One region of the Microbacterium sp. SL62 genome, then DNA from elsewhere that is predicted to be linked to it. Evidence: predicted binding sites of a transcription regulator. Region 1 holds the regulator's gene; the other holds the start of a gene.

Region 1 (10,384 bases):
GGCAGGTGGCCATGTGCGATGTCGGTCAGGGCGACGCGACGCTCTGGAGGTCCGGAGACGCCGTGGCGCTGGTCGACACGGGACCCGAACCCGAGGCACTGACCCGGTGCCTGCAGACGTTCGGGGTGGACCATCTCGCCCTCGTCGTCCTGACGCACTTCGACCTCGACCACGTCGGCGGGTCCGCGGCGGTGATGGGGCGGGTCGATCTCGTGGTGCACGGGCCGCCCGATGAGGCGGCCGACCGACGACTCCTAGACCGGTTCTCGAACGCCGGAGCGCACCTGCAGAAGGCGACGATCGGCATGACGGGCACACTCGGCGGCACGCGGTGGCAGGCGCTCGGTCCCGCCCCGAACGCCGAGGCCGGAAACGACGCCTCCGTCGCCCTCGACGTCGCCGGCGCGAGCTTTCCTCGCACGGTGCTACTCGGCGACCTCGGCGAGCAGGCGCAGTCCTCCCTCCGACGGCGGATCGATGTTCCGCGTGTGCAGGTCGTGAAGGTCTCCCACCACGGCAGTGCCGACCAGGATGCCGCGTTGTACCGGGCGCTGCACCCGGCGGTCGGGCTCATCGGGGTCGGTGCCGACAACGACTACGGGCATCCGACCGCGACGCTCCTCGACATCCTGGCGGCTCTGGGAAGCACTGCGGCGCGCACCGATCGGGACGGTGCGCTGGCGGTCTGGCTCGACGAAGAGGGGAGACTCACCCTGTGGCGCGAGCGCGCGGGGACGGGGGAAGGGGCTCGCGACCCGACCGGCGATGTCGGAGCCGGTCGGTAGGCTGGGGGAGTGACTCCGGCTCCCCGACGCTCCGCCCCCGCCAAGGCGAAGTCGGCCATTCCGCAGGTGTCGTGGCGTTCCCCTCAGCCCGCGCCGATCGTTCTGGTCTCGGGCCCCGAAGAGGTCTGCGCCGAGCGCGCGATCGCAGGCATCCGATCGATGCTCAAGAGCGAGGACCCGAGCCTCGAGGTCACCGACATCCGGGCCGACGACTACGCCGCCGGCACCTTGCTCAGCGTCACGTCGCCATCGTTGTTCGGCGAGCCCCGACTCGTCCGCGTCAGCGGCGTCGAGAAATGCAGCGACACCTTCCTCACCGAGGCGGTGTCGTACCTCGCCCACCCGCAGGACGGCGCGACGGTCGTCCTGCGCCACACCGGAGCGAGCGTTCGCGGCAAGAAGCTGCTCGACGGCATCCGCGCGGGTCAGGGCAGCGGCATCGAAATCGCCTGCCCCGCGGTCAAACGCGACTCCGACCGATTCGATTTCGCGGTCGGCGAGTTCAAGGCCGCGCAGAAGCGCATCGCCCCCGTCGCCCTCAGGTCGCTGGTCTCGGCCTTCGCCGACGACCTCACCGAGCTGGCCGCGGCATGCCAGCAGCTCATCTCCGACGTCCCCGGCGACATCGACGAGCGGATCGTCGAGCGCTACTACGGGGGGCGCGTCGAGACCTCTGCCTTCACCGTGGCCGACACCGCCATCGCCGGGCAGTACGGCCCCGCCCTGCTCGCGTTGCGACACGCGCTGGCATCCGGGGCCGATCCCGTGCCTCTCGTCGCCGCGGTCGCCATGAAGCTCCGCACCATGGCGCGCGTGGCGGGCACCCGCGAGTCGTCGTCGATGCTCGCTCAGCGCCTGGGCATGAAGGACTGGCAGGTCGACCGCGCCCGCCGCGACCTCGTCGGCTGGACCGGCAACACGCTCGGCATGGCGATCCATGCCACGGCTCGAGCCGACGCCGAGGTCAAGGGCGCGTCGAGAGACCCCGTGTTCGCCCTCGAGCGCATGATCACCATCATCGCCACCCGCGCGCCCTACGGGGGCTGAGCGGCAACCGAAGAGGCTTCGCTTGCCGCGCCGGTTGCGCACGCGGACCGTGCGCAGAGGTCACCCCACTCCGAGAACGACGAAGCCCGCCCCGCGATGCGGGACGGGCTGTCGAGAAGAGCTGCGGCTCAGAGAGCGGCGACCGACTTCGCGATGGCCGACTTGCGGTTCGCGGCCTGGTTCTGGTGGATGACACCCTTGCTCACGGCCTTGTCGAGCTTCTTGGTCGCGGTGGCGAGCGCCTTGAGGGCCGCTTCCTTGTCACCGGCCACGACGGCCTCCTTGGTGCGACGCACGTGCGTGCGGAGCTCGCTCTTGACGGCCTTGTTGCGCTCGCGCGCCTTCTCGTTGGTCTTGTTGCGCTTGATCTGCGACTTGATGTTCGCCACGTCGACGGTCTTTCGTTTGAGTGAGTATGGGATGTGCCGGGCGAGCGGTAGAGGGGCGCTGCACCGGCGATCGTGGAGGTCGGGAAAAACCCCACACGCAAGCCAAGGACCGAGTCTATCAGGTCGATGCCTCGATCGTGGTGAGCGCCACCTCCAGCAGCGCGTTGAAAACTCGCGGACGCATCGCCGTGACGAGATGCGTCGTGCGCGGAACCACGATGAGCTCCGCGTGCGGGGCGACGGCGAGGAACATCCGCTCGTTCATGCGGAGCTGATCCCACTGCCCGTTCACGAACCACAGGGGCACATCGATCCGGCGAAGCGATGCCACGATGTCGAGCTCCGCGAGAGACGACAGGGCCGTGTCCTGCGCGTCGAAGGCGTAGCCGCCGGCGCCGAAGTCGGGCCGCGTCTCGGGAGGGAGGGTGCGGTCGAGCACGCGGTTCGTGAGTCCCAGACCGCGATCGGGGAGGCTATCGAAACGCCGCGTGAAGAAGCGGTAGGCCGCCAGCCCGATGCCGCGGGGCAGGGACGTGCACGATGCCGCGACGAACCCGGCGACCGGGGGACGAGGCGCGGCGCCGACGTACTCGATCGACAACAGCCCGCCCATGGAGTGCCCCACCAGCAGCACGGGACCGCGGGTCGCGGCATCCTGTACCGCGTCATCGATCGTCACGAACGCCCCGTCGAGCGTGAAGGCCTCGTCGCGGCGCGTTCCGTGCCCCGGCAGGTCGACCGCGGTGACCGGGGTGCCTCGCTGTCGCAGATGCGCGACCTGCGCCCGCCACATCGTGGCGGACGTGCGGATGCCGTGCACGAGCACGACCTGGACCGCCATGGCATCCACTGTAAAAGCCTCCGGATCCCGTGGTGCCGAGCCTCCGGGGACGGCGATGTCGGCGCACCACCGTAGAATCGACGGAACATGTCACCGCGCGCCCTGAAGCCCCTCGAGCCGTCTGCCACTCCGCCGGAGCAGATCCGCAACTTCTGCATCATCGCTCACATCGACCACGGCAAGTCAACGTTGGCCGACCGCATGCTGCAGATCACCGGCGTCGTCAGCGACCGCGATATGCGGGCGCAGTACCTCGACCGCATGGACATCGAGCGCGAGCGCGGTATCACGATCAAGTCGCAGGCGGTGCGGATGCCGTGGGGCACCGGTGACGGCACGTTCGCCCTGAACATGATCGACACGCCCGGTCACGTCGACTTCACGTACGAGGTCAGCCGATCGCTGGCGGCGTGCGAGGGAGCGATCCTGCTCGTCGACGCGGCTCAGGGCATCGAGGCGCAGACCCTCGCCAACCTCTACCTCGCGCTCGAGAACGATCTGACGATCATCCCGGTGCTGAACAAGATCGACCTTCCCGCCGCCGACCCCGACAAGTACGCGGCCGAGCTCGCCGGTCTCATCGGCGGCGACCCCGCCGACGTGCTGCGCGTCAGCGGCAAGACCGGCATGGGCGTCGAAGAGCTGCTCGACCTGATCGTCGAGAAGATCCCCGCCCCCGTCGGCAGGGCCGACGCTCCGGCCCGCGCGATGATCTTCGACTCCGTGTACGACGCCTACCGCGGCGTGGTCACCTACGTCCGCATGATCGACGGTGCCCTGCAGCCGCGCGAGCGCCTGCAGATGATGTCGACCGGCGCGACGCACGAGGCCCTCGAGATCGGCGTCTCGAGCCCCGAGCCCGTCCCCACCAAGGGTCTCGGCGTGGGCGAGGTCGGCTACCTCATCACCGGCGTGAAAGACGTGCGCCAGTCGAAGGTCGGCGACACGATCACCACGCACCGCAAGCCCGCGACCGACGCGCTGCCGGGCTACACCGACCCGAAGCCCATGGTCTTCTCGGGCATCTACCCGATCGACGGCAGCGACTACGCCGAGCTGCGCGAGGCTCTCGACAAGCTCAAGCTCTCCGACGCCTCGCTGCAGTACGAGCCCGAGACCTCGGTCGCCCTCGGCTTCGGCTTCCGTTGCGGCTTCCTCGGCCTTCTGCACCTCGAGATCATCACCGAGCGCCTCTCGCGCGAGTTCGGTCTCGACCTCATCACCACCGCTCCGTCCGTGACGTACGAGGTCACGACCGACACCGGCGAGACGGTGTCCGTCACCAACCCGAGCGAGTACCCCGACGGCCGCGTCGCCTCGGTGTCGGAGCCGATCGTCAAGGTCGGCATCCTGCTGCCCAAGGACTACGTCGGCACGGTCATAGAGCTCTGCCAGACGCGCCGCGGCACGCTGCTCGGCATGGAGTACCTCAGCGAAGACCGTGTCGAGCTGCGCTACCACATGCCCCTCGGCGAGATCGTGTTCGACTTCTTCGACCACCTCAAGAGCCGCACGCAGGGCTACGCGAGCCTCGACTACGAGCCCGCGGGTCAGCAGACCGCCGATCTGGTCAAGGTCGACATCCTGCTGCAGGGCGACAAGGTCGACGCGTTCAGCTCGATCGTGCACCGCGAGAAGGCGTACGCCTACGGCACGCTCATGGCCGAGCGCCTGCGCAAGCTCATCCCGCGCCAGCAGTTCGAGGTTCCCATCCAGGCCGCGATCGGTGCGCGCATCATCGCGCGCGAGACGATCCGCGCCATCCGCAAGGACGTCCTCGCCAAGTGCTACGGCGGTGACATCACCCGAAAGCGCAAGCTCCTCGAAAAGCAGAAAGAGGGCAAGAAGCGCATGAAGATGGTGGGCCGCGTCGAGGTTCCGCAGGAGGCGTTCATCGCCGCCCTGTCGGGAGACGTCGAGACCAAGAAGTAACGCACCACACCGAGAGGGGTGAACCATGCGCAGGCAGAACTTCACCGATGACACGGTCGACTACGCGGCTGTCGGAGCCACTCAGGCGCACGATCTGATGCAGTACCCGCCCGAGAACTCGCTGCCGGCAGAAGACGCCTGGCGCATCGGCAGCGGCGAGGAGCGTTTCGCCGCGGCCGGAGAGCTCCTGCTGTCGTGGGCGCCCCTGCGCACCGGCGAACTGAGCATCAGCGACGTGCGCCCAGCGTCGGGTGAGGGCTACTCGGGCGTCGGCTTCGACGCCGACGGTGCTCCCGTCGCGCCCAGCAGCCTCGAGGCCGAGCAGCGCTTCGCCGCCGACGGAACGCCGTTCGTCAGCCCCGGCACCGGCGTGCGCCTGCACGGCAAGGTCGACGGCCACCGCGCCGACGCCGAGCTGCGCGTGATCTCGGTCTTCGAAGAGCCCCGTCGCATGGGCTTCATCCTCGGCACCGTCGGACATTCGATCGTCAGCGGCGAAGAGCTGTTCGCGGTGGAGTGGCGCGACAACGACGAGGTGTGGTTCGTCGTGCGCGCCTTCGACCGCCCGACGGCCCCGTCGTACCGCCTGTTCTCGAGCCGCGTGCGCCGTCGGCGCAAGGCGCTATTCGCCCGCTACCTGCGCGCGATCTCGCCGCTGTACTCGTCCTGATGGGCGGTCCGCTCCCGCTCGGAGACCCGGCCCCCGCCGACGGACACCTGCCCGCCGACCTCGAGATCGACCCGACCGCCGATTTCGGTGTCTACCTGCACGTGCCGTTCTGCCGCGTGCGGTGCGGCTACTGCGACTTCAACACCTACACCGCCAGCGAGTTGCGCGGCGCCCGCCAAGACGACTTCGCCGACACGCTGGCCGCCGAGGTGCGTCTGGCGGGGGGAGTGATGGATGCCGCGGGTGGCCGCCGCGCGGCATCCACCGTCTTCTTCGGCGGAGGAACGCCCACCCTGCTGCCGCCGGGCGACCTGGCGCGCATGCTCGACGCGGTCCGCTCGGAGTTCGGAATCGCCGACGGGGCCGAGGTCACCGTCGAGGCCAACCCCGACACCGTCGACGACACGGTCGCCCGCACTCTCGCCGACGCCGGTGTCACCCGCCTGTCGATCGGCATGCAGTCGGCCCGGCCGCACGTGCTCGCCGCCCTCGACCGCACCCACGATCCCGCGAACGTCGCCACGGCCGTCGCCGCGGCCCGCCGCGCGGGTCTCGACGTCTCGGTCGACCTCATCTACGGCGCGCCGGGAGAATCGCTCGACGACTGGCGCGCCTCCCTCGAAGCGGCCACGGCCCTCGAGCCCGACCACGTCTCGGCCTACGCGCTGATCGTCGAAGACGGCACCAAGCTCGCGCGCCAAATCCGCTCCGGGGTCGTGGCCGAGCCCTCCGACGACCTGCAAGCCGACATGTACGAGCTGGCCGACGACCTGCTCGCCGCCGCCGGATACGACTGGTACGAGGTGTCGAACTGGTCGCGCGACGTCGCGCACCGCTCGCGTCACAACCTCGCCTACTGGCGGGGGACCGACTGGTGGGGCTTCGGGCCGGGCGCGCACAGCCACGTCGCGGGGCTCCGCTGGTGGAACGTGAAGCACCCCGCCGCGTACGCCCAACGCCTGGCCGCGGTCGAATCGCCCGCGGCCGCGCGCGAGCGGCCCGACGAGACCGCGCGCCGGCTGGAGTCGGTGCTGCTGCGCAGCCGCATCCGCGAGGGTCTGGCCGTGTCCGAGATCCTCGGCGAAGGGCGGAAGGCCGTGGCATCCCTCATCGCCGACGGTCTGATCGAGGGCCGGGATGCCGTTCACGGGCGCATCGTGCTGACGCTGCGGGGACGACTCCTGGCGGATGCCGTGGTCCGGGCGCTCACGGTCTGACCGGCGACGCGGCCGGCGGACGAGTTCGTTCCGGTGCTCGCGTGCCGACCTCGATGAGGGGCTCTCGGGCGTTGAACGACGCGCCGCAGGGCGACTCCGCGAGCCGCCCGGCACCGTGCCGAGGCGATCCCGTAGAATTGGCACTCCGCAGATGCGAGTGCCAGACGGGAGGAGCAGCTCATGGTGTCGGAACGTGGCCTTCAGGTGCTCCGTGCGATCGTGCAGGACTACGTCGACACGCGCGAACCCGTCGGCAGCAAGGCGATCGTCGATCGACACGCCTTCGGGGTGTCGGCGGCGACCATCCGCAACGACATGGCCCTGCTCGAGGACGAAGAGCTCATCGTCGCCCCGCACACCTCGTCGGGGCGCGTCCCCACCGACAAGGGATACCGCGTCTTCGTCGATCACCTCGCCGAGCTCCGCCCGCTCTCGGGAGCACAGCGCAGCGCCATCACGTCGTTCCTCGACGAAGCGGGCGACCTCGACGACCTGCTCGCCCGCACCGTCCGCGCGCTCACGCAGCTGACCGGACAGGTCGCGATCGTGCAGTACCCGTCGTTCGCCCGCGCCAATGTCAGTCACGTCGAACTGGTCGCCCTCGGCGGCCCGCGCGTGCTGGTGATCCTGGTGACCGACACGGGCCGGGTCTCGCAGCGCATCGCCCTCGTGCCCGCAGAACCCGGCGAGACCGACATCGTGCAGCTGCGCGCTCGCGTCGGCGCGCTGCTCGTCGGGCGCAGCGTCGCCGACAGTTCGCAGCAGGTGCAAGCCGTGCTGACCGACGGGCCGCGCCCGGGTGTCACGCTGGACGTGCTCGCCGACGCGGTGCTGCGCATCGTGGGGGAGGAGCTCGAGGAGTTCCGTCAGGATCGCCTCGTCATGGCCGGCGCCGCGACCCTCGCCAAGCGCGAGTCCGACTTCCGCGGGAGCATCTACCCGCTGCTCGAGGCGATCGAAGAGCAGGTGACGCTCCTGCGTCTCATGAGTGAGATGGTGGCCGATGAGAAGGGGCTGTCAGCGAGCATCGGTCGTGAGAACGAGCCGTTCGGACTCATCGAGGCCTCGGTGCTCGCCAGCCGGTACGACGGATCCACCGGCGGGGCCCGCGTCGGGCTGCTCGGTCCCACCCGCATGGACTACTCCTCCAACCTCGCGGCGGTCCGTGCCGTCGCGCACTATCTGACCCGGATGCTCGAAGACGACGACGCGTCTCGCTGACGTCGAATCCCGCGAGCACCCCACCCGAGAACGACCCCGCGCAAGCGGACAGGAAGGCGATTGTGGCTGACCACTACGAGGTCCTGGGCGTCGAACGCGATGCCAGCCCCGAAGACATCAAGAAGGCGTACCGCCGACTGGCACGCCAGCTGCACCCCGACGTGAACCCCGGAGAAGACGCCTCCGAGCGCTTCAAGCTGGTCACCCACGCCTACGACGTGCTGAGCGACCCCGAGCAGCGCCGCCGGTACGACATGGGCGGCGACCAGAACCCCTTCGGCGGCGGGGGAGCGGCCGGCTTCGGCGGGTTCAGCGACATCTTCGAGACGTTCTTCGGTGGGGGCGGCCAGGGCGGCGGCGGACGGGGTCCGCGTCCGCGGTCGCGTCGAGAGCGGGGCCAAGACGCCCTGGTCCGTGTGACCCTCGACCTCGGCGACGTCGTGTTCGGCACCCACCGCGACCTCGAGGTCGACACCGCCGTGCTGTGCGAGACGTGCCAGGGCGCGTGCACGCAGCCCGGGACCAGCGAGGTCACGTGCGACATCTGCCACGGCTCCGGCCACGTGCAGCGCACGGTCCGCAGCCTGCTCGGGAACGTCGTCACCAGTGCCCCCTGCAGCGTCTGCCAGGGTCACGGGACCACCATCCCCTACCCGTGCGGGACGTGCCAGGGTCAGGGCCGCGTTCGTGCGCGCCGCACGGTCTCGGTCGACATCCCCGCCGGTGTCGAGTCGGGCCTGCGTCTGCAGCTGCCCGGGTCGGGCGAGGTCGGTCCTGCCGGCGGCCCCAACGGCGACCTGTACCTCGAGATCACGGTCGAAGCGCACGAGGCCTTCAGTCGCGAGGGCGACGACCTCGTCGCGACCCTCGAGGTGTCGATGCCGGATGCCATTCTCGGGACGAACACGTCGATCGAGTCCCTCGACGGCAGCGTCGACCTCGAGGTGCGCCCGGGCGTGCAATCGGGCGACGTCCTGACCATCAAGGGCCGCGGGATCACGCCGCTGCGCGGAAGTCAGCGCGGCGACCTGCGCGTCGGCGTGCACGTGGTGACCCCCACGCGTCTCGACCACAAGGAGCGCGCCCTCATCGAGGAGTTCGCCAAGCGCACGAAGGCCCCCAAGCCGCGGCTTGCCGAGCACCAGCAGGGCATGTTCAGCAAGTTCCGCGACCGCTTCCGGCACTGACCGTGGTGCTGCACTTCGTCACCGACGACGCCGGGAACGCCCACGCGGGCGACTCCGTCGTGCTGACCGGCGCCGAGGCACACCACGCCGCCGCCGTGCGGCGCGTGCGCGTCGACGAGGGGGTGACACTGGGCGACGGTCGCGGAGCGTGGCTCACGGGTGTCGTCACCGCGGCGTCGCCGAAGCAGGTCGAGGTACGGGTGACGGGGCGCGAGGTCATCCCCGGACCCTCGCCGCGCTTCGTGCTCGTCCAGGCCCTGGCCAAGGGCGACCGCGACGAACTCGCCGTTCAGGCGGCGACCGAGCTCGGCGTCGACGCGATCGTGCCCTGGCAGGCCTCGCGCAGCGTCTCGCGCTGGGATGCCAAGGCCGACAAGGGCCTCGCCCGCTGGCGAACGATCGTCCGCGAAGCGGCCAAGCAGGCGCACCGGGCCTGGATCCCCGAGGTCGAGGGCGTGGCCCGCACGGCCGACCTCGTGCGTCTCGTCGCGACCTCGCTCGTGCTGGTGCTGGAGCCCTCGGCATCCGACCGTCTCACGTCCGTCGCGACGGAAGCCTCTGACGGGCGCGACGTCGTGCTCGTGGTCGGCCCCGAGGGCGGCATCGCGCCAGAGGAGCTCTCGGCCTTGGCCGATGCCGGCGCCCGACTCGTACGCCTGGGCGACACGGTCCTGCGCACCTCCACCGCGGGGGCCGCGGCCATCTCGGTGCTGTCGGCGGCGCACGGGCGCTGGTGATCCGGGCCGCGCCTCGGCGCAACGGCCCCGCCTCGATGTCGGAGGCCCTCACTAGAATGGATGCCATGAGCGAGCCGTCGATCTTCACGCGCATCCTGCAGGGCGAGATCCCCGCCGAGATCGTCGCCGAGACCGAGAACGCCTTCGCGATCCGCGACATCGCGCCCCAGGCGCCGGTGCACCTGCTGGTGATCCCCAAGACGCAGCAATACCGCAACGTCGTCGAGCTGGCCGCGGGCGACCCCGACCTGCTCACCGAGGTCATCGGGCTCGCGAACTCCGTCGCCGCCGAGCACTCCGACGGCGACTTCCGTCTGATCTTCAACACCGGCGAGGGCGCCGGTCAGACCGTCTTCCA
Region 2 (10,384 bases), 590 kb from region 1:
CCATCATCATCGGCTCGAGTTCCGGAGCCGACATGGGTTCGGGGGTGTGGCCCGTCATCGGCCTGCTCGTCTACATCGCCCCGCCGGTGGCCTTCGCGTGCCTGCTGGCCGTGCTGATCATGAGCTTCGTCCGAAGGGCCCGGGCCAACAAGGCCTGACGACGTGCCCGAGACCTCCGCACAACGCGCACTGGCGGTCTCGTTGAGCGCGCGCAGCGACGCCGACCTCGCCCGCCTCTTCGCCGAACGCAGCATCTCCCCCTCGAGCACCTGGCGCGACATGTTCGACGCCGCCGAGGCGCTCCTCGACCCGGCCTCGATCGCCCGCGGCCTGCCCGCTCTCAACCGCGACGAAGCCGCGGCTCTGCTCGATGCGGAGCACCCCGCACCCGCCGGAGTCCGCGAGCAGTTGGCATCCCATGCCCTCGTCGGAGAGGACGGACTCCCCTTCCCGTCCGTGTTCGAGACGGCGCGCGAGATCCTGCCCTCGGGGATCCCGGATGCCGTTGCCCCGCGCCGCGCGACGTCGACGCCCGAGAGCACGGGGGCCGCCTCCGAGGCGGTGTTCACCAACGCGGCATCCGTCGCCGACATCCTCATGCAGACCCTCGATGCCCCGCTCGGGCGCATCGGCTCCGGATCGCTCGGAGCCACCGAGAGACGTCGCCTCGTCGATGCCGGTGCCGTCACGACCGCGGCCGAGGCGGACCTCCTCGTGGGGCTCGCCGCCGACGTGGGCCTGCTCGGCACGAACGACCGCGCGTGGCTCGTGTCTCCGGCCGGGCGCGAATGGCTGCGACTGCCGACCCTCGAGCGCTGGCAGCGCACCGCCGAGGCTTTGCGCGACGCCCTTCCGCGGGCCTACCGCTCGTCCGACGGCGGCTGGATCCCCACCGAGCAGTGGGCCCAGGCGACGCCCTTCGACCTCGAGGGACCCGACCGTGCGGCCCTCTGGATCAAACGTCTCGTGCGGTGGGGTCTTCTCGACGCCGCCGGTCACGCGACGCCGTGGGCACGCCCCCTGGCGGAGGGCGGTGACGTCGACACCTCGGCGTTGCGCGAGCTCCTGCCTCCCGAGGTCGATCGCGTGTACCTGCAGAACGACCTCACGGCGATCGCGCCCGGGCCGCTGGCCCCTCACCTGGACGTGCGGCTGCGGTCGATGGCCGCCCGCGAATCGCGCGCCCAGGCCTCGAGCTATCGCTTCAGCGCCGCCACCATCAGCGCGGCGATCACGGCGGGAGAGACCGCCGACTCGCTGCGCGAGTTCCTCACCGGGATCTCGCTCACCGGTCTCCCCCAGCCTCTGGCGTACGTCATCGAGCGCACCGCCGCCGAACACGGACGCGTGCGGGTGACCGCTGATGCCGCCTCGCATCTCACCCGTGTCATGACCGAGGACGAGACGCTCCTGCGGTCGATGGAGGTCGATCAGTCGCTCCGCTCGATCGCCCTCACGCGCACGGACGACGAGCTGGTCTCCCATGTCTCGGCCGACGTCGTGTTCTGGGCGCTGACCGACGCGCACTACCCGGCGGTCGCCGTCGACGCCGACGGACGTCCCCGCGCACTCGAACGTGCGAAGCTAGCGGCCCCCGCCTCACCCGAAACCGCCCCCGCCGACACCTACGCCGACCTCATCGAGCGCCTGCGGACGGGAGCGGAGGACTCGGATGCCGCGTGGCTCGAGCGCGAGCTCGACCAGGCGGTGCGCGCTCGCTCGGTCATCGACGTCACGGTGCGCCTGCCCGACGGTTCGGCGCGCGTCTTCCGGCTCGAAGCGACGGGTCTCGGCGGAGGTCGACTGCGCGGTCGCGATCGCGGCGCCGACGTCGAACGCACCCTGCCCCTGTCGCACATCGACGGGGTCGCACCCGTCGAGTGACGGCCGCGCACGCCCCGCCCTCCCCGACCCCGGTAGACTCGAACGCTATGGCTGACGGCCCCCTCATCGTGCAGAGCGACCGCACCGTACTCCTCGAGGTCGCGCACCCCCAGGCAGAGACGGCGCGGCATGAGCTCGCGGTCTTCGCCGAGCTCGAGCGCGCACCCGAGCACATCCACACGTACCGCATCACCCGCCTGGGCCTCTGGAACGCTCGAGCGGCCGGTCACGACGCCGAGTCCATGCTCGACACCCTCGACCGGTGGTCGCGCTTCCCCGTGCCCGCCTCGGTCAGCACCGACATCCGCGAATCCGTCAACCGTTACGGGCGTCTCGTCATCGAGCGCAACGACGACGGGGAGCTCGTCCTGCGCTCCTCCGATGCCGCCGTCCTCAGCGAGGTCTCGCGCAACAAGCGCATCGCCCCGCTGCTGATCGGTCGTCCGAGCGACGACAGCTTCCTGGTCGACGCGTGGGCACGCGGCCACATCAAGCAGGAGCTGCTGAAGATCGGCTGGCCCGCCGAAGACCTCGCCGGGTACACCCCCGGCACCCCGCACCCGATCGATCTGGCCGAAGACGGGTGGAGCCTGCGCCCCTACCAGCGTCAGGCGGTCGAATCCTTCTCGGAAGGCGGCTCCGGTGTCGTGGTGCTCCCCTGCGGGGCGGGCAAGACGCTGGTGGGTGCGGGAGCCATGGCGGACACCCGGACCACCACCCTGATCCTCGTCACCAACACCGTCAGTGCCCGTCAGTGGCGCGACGAACTGTTGCGCCGCACGAGTCTGACCCCCGACGAGATCGGCGAGTACTCCGGCCAGGTCAAGGAGATCAAGCCGGTCACCATCGCGACGTACCAGATCCTCACCGCCAAGCGGAAAGGCCAGTACGCCCACCTCGCCCTCCTCGATGCCCTCGACTGGGGCCTCGTGCTGTACGACGAGGTGCACCTGCTCCCGGCTCCCGTGTTCAAGCTCACGGCCGACCTGCAGGCCCGCCGCCGCCTCGGCCTCACGGCGACCCTCGTGCGCGAGGACGGTCGCGAGGGCGATGTCTTCAGCCTCATCGGTCCGAAGCGCTTCGACGCCCCGTGGAAGGAGATCGAGGCTCAGGGCTTCATCTCCCCCGCGGCCTGCTACGAGGTGCGCATCGACCTCCCCGCCGACGAGCGGCTCGAATACGCCGCCGCCGCCGACGAGGATCGGTACCGTCTCGCGGCCACCGCCCCCGCCAAGATCGAGGTCGCGCGCCGGCTCGTCGAACGGCATCCGGGCGAGAGGATCCTCGTGATCGGACAGTACCTCGATCAGATCGACGAGTTGGCGGAAGCGTTGAACGCGCCGCAGATCACCGGCGCCACGCCGATCCCCGAGCGCGAAGAGCTCTTCCAGGGCTTCCGCGACGGATCCATCCCGCTGCTGGTGGTGTCCAAGGTCGCCAATTTCTCGGTCGACCTTCCCGAGGCGTCGGTCGCCATCCAGGTGTCGGGGTCGTTCGGCTCGCGCCAAGAAGAGGCCCAGCGGCTCGGTCGCCTGCTCCGTCCGAAGCAGTCGAACCACACCGCGAGCTTCTACACGCTCATCGCCCGCGACACCGTGGACCAGGATTTCGCCCAGAATCGCCAGCGATTCCTGGCCGAGCAAGGGTACGCCTACACGATTCTGGATGCCGACGGAATCGACGCAGAAGCGGCCTGACGCATACCAGCACGCGCCTTTCCGTTCCATATCCAGCACATTGCTGGGTCAGATCACGATAATGAGGGCATGACAGCTCCTCGCATCCTCGTCGTGGACGACGAACCGAACATCCGCGACCTGCTCATCACGAGCCTGCGTTTCGCCGGGTTCCAGGTGCGGGCCGTGGCGAACGGCGCGCAGACGATCTCGGCCGTGCTCGAGGAGGAACCCGACCTCATCGTGCTCGACGTGATGCTCCCCGACATGAACGGCTTCAGCGTCACCAAGCGTCTGCGCGGCGCCGGCTACACCGCTCCGATCCTGTTCCTCACCGCCAAGGACGAGACCGAAGACAAGATCATGGGCCTGAACGCGGGAGGCGACGACTACGTCACCAAGCCGTTCAGCCTCGATGAGATCGTCGCCCGCATCCAGGCGATCCTGCGTCGCACCATGCAGGCCGACGAGGAGTCGATCATCCGCACGGGCGAGCTGACGATGGATCAGGACACGCACGACGTCAGTGTCGGCGACGTCTCGATCGACCTCAGCCCCACCGAATTCAAGCTCCTGCGCTACCTCATGCTCAACCCGAACCGCGTGCTGTCGAAGGCGCAGATCCTCGACCACGTCTGGGAGTACGACTTCAACGGCGACGCGGGCATCGTCGAGAGCTACATCTCGTACCTGCGGCGCAAGATCGACCCGCACTCCTCCGAGCCGCTCATCCAGACCAAGCGCGGCTTCGGCTACATGCTGAAGTCGGGCAAGACCGTCTGAGAGAAGGCGTCCTCCTGTCGCATTCCGACGATTCGCTCACGCGCTGGTGGCGCGGGCTGAGCCTGCGTACCAAGGTCACCGGCGTCACCGTCGCGCTCCTCGCCATCGGGTTGTTCACCGCGGGCATCGGAACCATGGTGTTCCTACGCACCACCCTGGTGAACAACCTCGACGAGCAGCTCGCTCAGCAGGCCGCCGGAAGCATCGCGAACAGCATCTTCACCACCGCGCCCGTCGACGGCCGCGTCGTCTTCTCGCAGGTCGACAACGCACCGCAGATCGGGTCGATGGTGGTCGTCTACGGTCCCGACGGTCAGCGCGAGGCGTTCTACAACGGCACGTCGACGACCGCCCTCCCCGACATCCCGTCGACCTTCACGGTCGAGCAGACCTACAGCCAGATCGATCGACGCATCGACCTCGAGTCGCCCGAGTCGGGGCAGCACTTCCTCGCCCGCGTCGGGGTGCTGCAGGTGCCGGGAAATCCCGGCGTCTACACCCAGATGGTGATCCAGCCGCTGGCCCCGACGGATCGGATCGTCGCGGCCTACATCGGCATCTACGCCTTCGTGGCCTTGCTCATCCTCATCGCGACGGCTCTGCTCACGCGCTGGCTCGTCACCCTCGCCTTCCGCAACCTGCGGCAGGTCGAGACGACAGCCATGGACATCGCGGCGGGAGACTTCAGTCAGCGCTTGACCGACATCGTCCCCGACACCGAGGTGGGTCGGCTCAAGACGGCCATCAACGCGATGCTCGCTCGGATCGATGGAGCCCTCGGGCAACGGGATGCCACCGTGCGGCAGATGCGTCGATTCATCGGCGACGCCAGCCACGAACTCCGCACTCCCCTCGTGACCATGCGCGGCTACGCGGAGCTGTACCGCATGGGTGCGATCCGTTCCGACGAGGACGTCGCGCAGTCGATGGAGCGCATCGAGAAGGAGGCGATCCGGATGGGCGCCCTGGTCGAGGATCTTCTGGCCCTCGCCCGCCTCGACGAGCGTCGTGACGTCACGATCATCGCCCTCGATCTGCGCCCGATCGCCCGCGATGCCGCCCTCGACCTGCGGGTGACCTCTCCGCAACGCGAGGTGACCGTCGACGACACCACCTCGCGTGACGAGCTGGTGCTTCCCACGATCACCCTCGACCCGCTGCTGGACTCCGGCGGACGGCCTGCGAGCGGCAACGGTCGACGCCGCACCGCCCCCACCACGTCGGCGATGGCGATCGCGGGCGCGACCCTGTCCCGGTTGCGGCGTCGGTCGAAGGACGGCGCAGAGCCCACGGCATCCCCCTCGTCCGAAGGCGAGCCCGCGCAGGGCACGGCCCCCCTCGGTGTGGTCCGGCCCGTACCACGTCTCGCCCCCATCGTCATGGGCGACGAGAACAAGGTGCGTCAGGTCGTCGCGAACCTGCTCGGCAATGCCCGCCGCTTCACGGCCGAGGACTCCCCCATCGGTCTGCGCGTCGGCGTCGACGCCGAGAGCGACATGGGCTGGATCGAGATCATCGACCACGGCGAGGGAGTGCCCGAGCAGATCCGCGAGCAGATCTTCCAGCGCTTCTGGCGCGCCGACACCTCGCGCACCCGAGAGACCGGCGGCTCGGGTCTGGGCCTGTCGATCGTGGCATCCATCGTCGACCTCCTGCACGGCACGGTCGATGTGCGCGACACCCCCGGGGGCGGAGCGACCTTCCGTGTCTCCCTTCCCCTCGCTGACCGTCGCGACGCCCAGGAGCACGCACTCATCGAGACGCAGCCCCTCGAACGCCTCCCCGAGAACTACCGGCCCGAGAACGACGCCTGATCAAGGGGGTCGCCCCGGAGGCCGGATCGCGATCACGGTTGCTCGCGCCCTTCTGCTCCTCAGACTCCCGGAACCGGCGCTCCACCCCGTGGCTGTCGATAACGGCTTGGGCGGTCTCTTGCGCGTCAGCGCGTGGTGTTTCCACCCTCACCTGAGGTTGAGGAACCCCCACCTCCACGCGATGGCGCGCACTGCCTGCTCGGACAAGCCCGGGAATAGCGCCCTGAGCTTTTCATAAAGCCGTTCCCTCAACCCGTCATCGAAAGGCGCCACCTCTTCCGGTGTGATCGCCTCCGATCGTACGAGGGTCTGAACGATCATCGAGGTGAGTTCGAGCCCCTCGTTCGCATGCGCTTTCCTGACCGCGGACATCTCATCGAGAGGGAAGGGTGAGCGGTCTTCGCCGATGTAGCGCACGATCGCGTCGCTGACGAGGGAGTCATCGAGGGAAGACATGACCAACCTCCTGCGTCACGGCGCCGTGACCCGCGATGGCTCGATCCGAGCGATGGCCGCCTCGGCTTCACGAGAGGAGAAGAGGTCTGTCACTCGGGTGATGGTAGTCCCCGAGTCCATGACCTGGGTCGAAGATGTGAGAAATTACACCCTTCCTCCGATGTCACCCCGCCCCTGCCCCGAAACAAGAACGCCCCCTCCCGGAGGAGGGGGCGTTCTCAGGCGTCAGCGTGGATCAGAAGTCCATGCCACCCGTCGGGTCGCCCGCGGGAGCGGCGGCCTTCTCGGGCTTGTCGGCGACGACGACCTCGGTGGTGAGGAAGAGGCCGGCGATCGACGCGGCGTTCTGCAGCGCGGAGCGGGTGACCTTGGCCGGGTCGATGATGCCCTGTGCGAACAGGTCGCCGTACTCGCCGGTCGCGGCGTTGAGGCCGTGGCCCACGGGGAGCTCGGCGACCTTGTTCGCAACAACACCGGGCTCGAGACCGGCGTTGAGCGCGATCTGCTTGAGCGGGGCCTCGATGGCGACGCGCACGATGTTCGCGCCCGTGGCCTCGTCACCCGTGAGCTCGAGGTTGGCGAGAGCGTTCTTGCCGGCCTGGATGAGCGCGACGCCACCACCGGCGACGACACCCTCTTCCACAGCGGCCTTGGCGTTGCGCACGGCGTCTTCGATGCGGTGCTTGCGCTCCTTGAGCTCGACCTCGGTCGCGGCTCCGGCCTTGATGACGGCGACGCCACCGGCGAGCTTCGCGAGGCGCTCCTGGAGCTTCTCGCGGTCGTAGTCGCTGTCGGTGTTCTCGATCTCGCGGCGGATCTGGGTCACGCGACCCTCGATCAGCTCCGACTCACCGGCACCCTCGACGATCGTGGTCTCGTCCTTGGTGATGATGACCTTGCGGGCACGGCCGAGCAGGTCGACGGTCGCGTTCTCGAGCTTGAGGCCCACCTCTTCGGTGATGACCTGGCCACCGGTGAGGATCGCGATGTCCTGCAGCTGAGCCTTGCGGCGGTCGCCGAAGCCGGGAGCCTTGACGGCGACCGACTTGAAGATGCCGCGGATCTTGTTGAGCACGAGCGTCGCGAGGGCTTCGCCCTCGACGTCCTCGGCGATGATGAGGAGCTCCTTGCCCTCCTGGATCACCTTGTCGACGATCGGCAGAAGGTCCTTGATGTTGGAGATCTTCTGGTTGGCGATCAGGATGTACGGGTCTTCGAAGACCGCTTCCTGACGCTCGGGGTCGGTGACGAAGTAGGGGTTGATGTACCCCTTGTCGAAGCGCATGCCCTCGGTGAGCTCGAGCTCGGTGCCGAAGGTGTTGCTCTCTTCGACGGTGACGACGCCTTCCTTGCCCACCTTGTCGATGGCCTCGGCGATGAGCTCGCCGATCGCGGGGTCGGCGGCGGAGATCGACGCGGTGGCGGCGATCTGCTCCTTGGACTCGACCTCCTTGGCGGAGGCGAGCAGCTCGTCGGTGACGGCCTTGACGGCCTTCTCGATGCCCTTCTTGAGCGAGATGGGGTCGGCGCCGGCGGCGACGTTGCGCAGGCCCTCGCGCACGAGCGCCTGGGCGAGAACGGTGGCGGTGGTAGTGCCGTCACCCGCGACATCGTCGGTCTTCTTGGCGACCTCCTTGACCAGCTCTGCGCCGATCTTCTCGTAGGGGTCGTCGAGCTCGATCTCCTTGGCGATCGAGACACCGTCGTTCGTGATCGTGGGGGCGCCCCACTTCTTCTCGAGCACGACGTTGCGACCGCGGGGGCCCAGGGTCACCTTGACGGCGTCGGCGAGAGTGTTGAGGCCGCGCTCGAGACCGCGCCGGGCCTCTTCGTCGAAAGCGATGATCTTTGCCATAAGTGTGTCGTCCCTCCCGGACGGGTGACTTGCAGATTTTGGCACTCGACGAAAGCGAGTGCTAACTCATTCTGGCACTCGCCCCTGGGGAGTGCAAGCCGCGCACCGTCCCGGAAACACCGAACGCCGCGGCATCCGGAACTCGGATGCCGCGGCGTTCTGATCAGCGCTCAGGCCAGTCGCACGGACTCCGCCTGGGGGCCCTTCTGACCGGTGCCGACGGTGAATTCGACGGCCTGCCCCTCCTCGAGGACGCGGAAGCCCGACATCTCGATGCTCGAGTAGTGGACGAAAACGTCCTGCCCGTCATCGACCGTGATGAAGCCGAAGCCCTTCTCGGCGTTGAACCATTTGACAGTGCCCTGCGTCATGCGAATCTCCTGTTGCTGAACGACGAGGTCATCGTAAGCACGGGGGGTGCCACCGAATCGGGGTTCGGGAGCATTGTTGACGCGCGTGCATCCAAGTTGTTACTCCGCGGAAACACGCGGCCCGCGAGCTGTCAGGATGAGGGCGAGGCGGACGGCTGACCGGATGCCCGGTCGAGGCCGATCACGACGATCAGACGCTTGACGTTGCTCTCGTCGTCGGGGGTGTTCGGGTCATCGGTGGGCTGCAGGAAGTCGCTCTGCGCGACCTGCGCGCCACCGATCGTCTGCGCCAGCCCCTCGGCCGCCGCCTCATCGCTGTCGAGACGGTAGTAGATGGTCGTGTCGGCGAAGTCGGTGCTGTCGGAGTTGCCGGTCTCGACGGTGTCGCCGCTCCACCCCGCCGCCACGATCTGGTCGCGGACGGAGGCGGCGAGACCGCTGTCGGGCGTGCCGTTGAGCACCACCACCGAGTACGACGTGTCGACCACGGCCGGGGTCGTCGGCTCCGCCGAGGCGATCGGGGTGGGAGCGTCGGCGGGGCCCAGCGAGATACGGCCCGAGACCACGAGCGTCGCGAAGATGCCGGCGATGATCAGCACCAGGGTGGCGATGGCCGCCCACAGGAAGACGATCCACCCGCGCAGACGCGGGTTCTCGGCCCGGTGAGCGCCGACGCGACCGGAGTCGGCCGGGAGGTCGTCGAAGCGATCCCGAGGGAAGGTCGATCTGGCCATTGGACGATGCTATCGGTCGCGTCCGAGCGAACCCGTCAGCGTTCCGCCGTCCGCCCCAGGCGCGCCCGGTGCTGGGCAGCCGCGTCGTCGCGCCGACGGCGCAGTCGACGCACGAGCATGGGGTCGTGCGCGAGGGCCTCGGGGGTGTCGATCAGCCGACCGAGCAGTTGGTAGTACCGGGCGGGCGTCAGTGCGAACTCCGCGCGGATGGCTTCTTCTTTCGCACCCGCGTGGCGGCGCCACTCCCCCTCGAAAGCGAGGAAGGCGAGGTCACGGTCCGACAGGGTCACGCCGTCACGCTACTGCGCCGCCGCCCGCGATTCCGGATGCCACGCCACCCACGCCCCGAGCGGATCGACCTCCGCGAGCACCTCGCCGTCGAGGGCGAGGGCGAACCCGCCGCGCGCGGGCTCCGGACGTCTCGTCCACCCGTCGTGCAGCCCGGGCGCGTCGAGGGTGATCCACCTGCCCGCCGTCCGCGCGGCGTCGATCACCGCGGCGCGATGGACGCGGGGGACGTGCGCGAGCACTCCGGGGGTCGTCACGACGAGCGTCGCCCCGGCCGGAGCGGTCGCGGCGAGCGCGGGAAGCGCCCCGGCCCCATCACCGGCGACGAGGACGGGCGGAGCGGCCGCGGCGATGTCGAGGGCTCGCTCGATGCGCTCGAGGCGCCCCTGTTCGCCCGGCCACACGAGACCCGTGAGCCACGAGCGGTCCTGCTCGCTTCGAGCGTCGAGGGGGCTCAGGTCGATCCCGGCCCGCCAGACGATCTCGGGCATGCGCAGGTCGGGGTGTCCCTCGAGGTCGCTAT

Evidence for each region. Region 1 encodes HrcA, which represses chaperone genes, less so after heat shock. Its sites were predicted from a motif close to TTNGCACTCGNNNNNNNCGAGTGCNAA; they were not measured.
Region 2: groL (chaperonin GroEL) is a predicted target of HrcA. The motif match lies at 8,507-8,533, and genes of this name have one in related genera.

Annotation. Positions count from the first base shown of each region.
Region 1 covers NZ_JAPPRM010000001.1:2,187,723-2,198,106, reverse strand. The annotation lists gene OVA26_RS10490 (ComEC/Rec2 family competence protein) at 1-785, shown strand, start outside; gene holA (DNA polymerase III subunit delta) at 795-1,832, shown strand; gene rpsT (30S ribosomal protein S20) at 1,961-2,221, opposite strand; gene OVA26_RS10475 (alpha/beta fold hydrolase) at 2,340-3,062, opposite strand; gene lepA (translation elongation factor 4) at 3,150-4,994, shown strand; gene OVA26_RS10465 (DUF1990 family protein) at 5,020-5,664, shown strand; gene hemW (radical SAM family heme chaperone HemW) at 5,664-6,881, shown strand; gene hrcA (heat-inducible transcriptional repressor HrcA) at 7,062-8,102, shown strand; gene dnaJ (molecular chaperone DnaJ) at 8,165-9,289, shown strand; gene OVA26_RS10445 (16S rRNA (uracil(1498)-N(3))-methyltransferase) at 9,292-10,026, shown strand; gene OVA26_RS10440 (HIT domain-containing protein) at 10,092-10,384, shown strand, end outside.
Region 2 covers NZ_JAPPRM010000001.1:2,779,133-2,789,516, forward strand. The annotation lists gene OVA26_RS13305 (hypothetical protein) at 1-158, shown strand, start outside; gene OVA26_RS13310 (helicase-associated domain-containing protein) at 163-1,884, shown strand; gene OVA26_RS13315 (DNA repair helicase XPB) at 1,932-3,581, shown strand; gene OVA26_RS13320 (response regulator transcription factor) at 3,651-4,343, shown strand; gene OVA26_RS13325 (sensor histidine kinase) at 4,478-6,157, shown strand; gene OVA26_RS13330 (hypothetical protein) at 6,305-6,613, opposite strand; gene groL (chaperonin GroEL) at 6,849-8,468, opposite strand; gene OVA26_RS13340 (cold-shock protein) at 8,639-8,839, opposite strand; gene OVA26_RS13345 (LytR C-terminal domain-containing protein) at 8,971-9,573, opposite strand; gene OVA26_RS13350 (DUF3263 domain-containing protein) at 9,609-9,863, opposite strand; gene OVA26_RS13355 (DUF2332 domain-containing protein) at 9,873-10,384, opposite strand, start outside.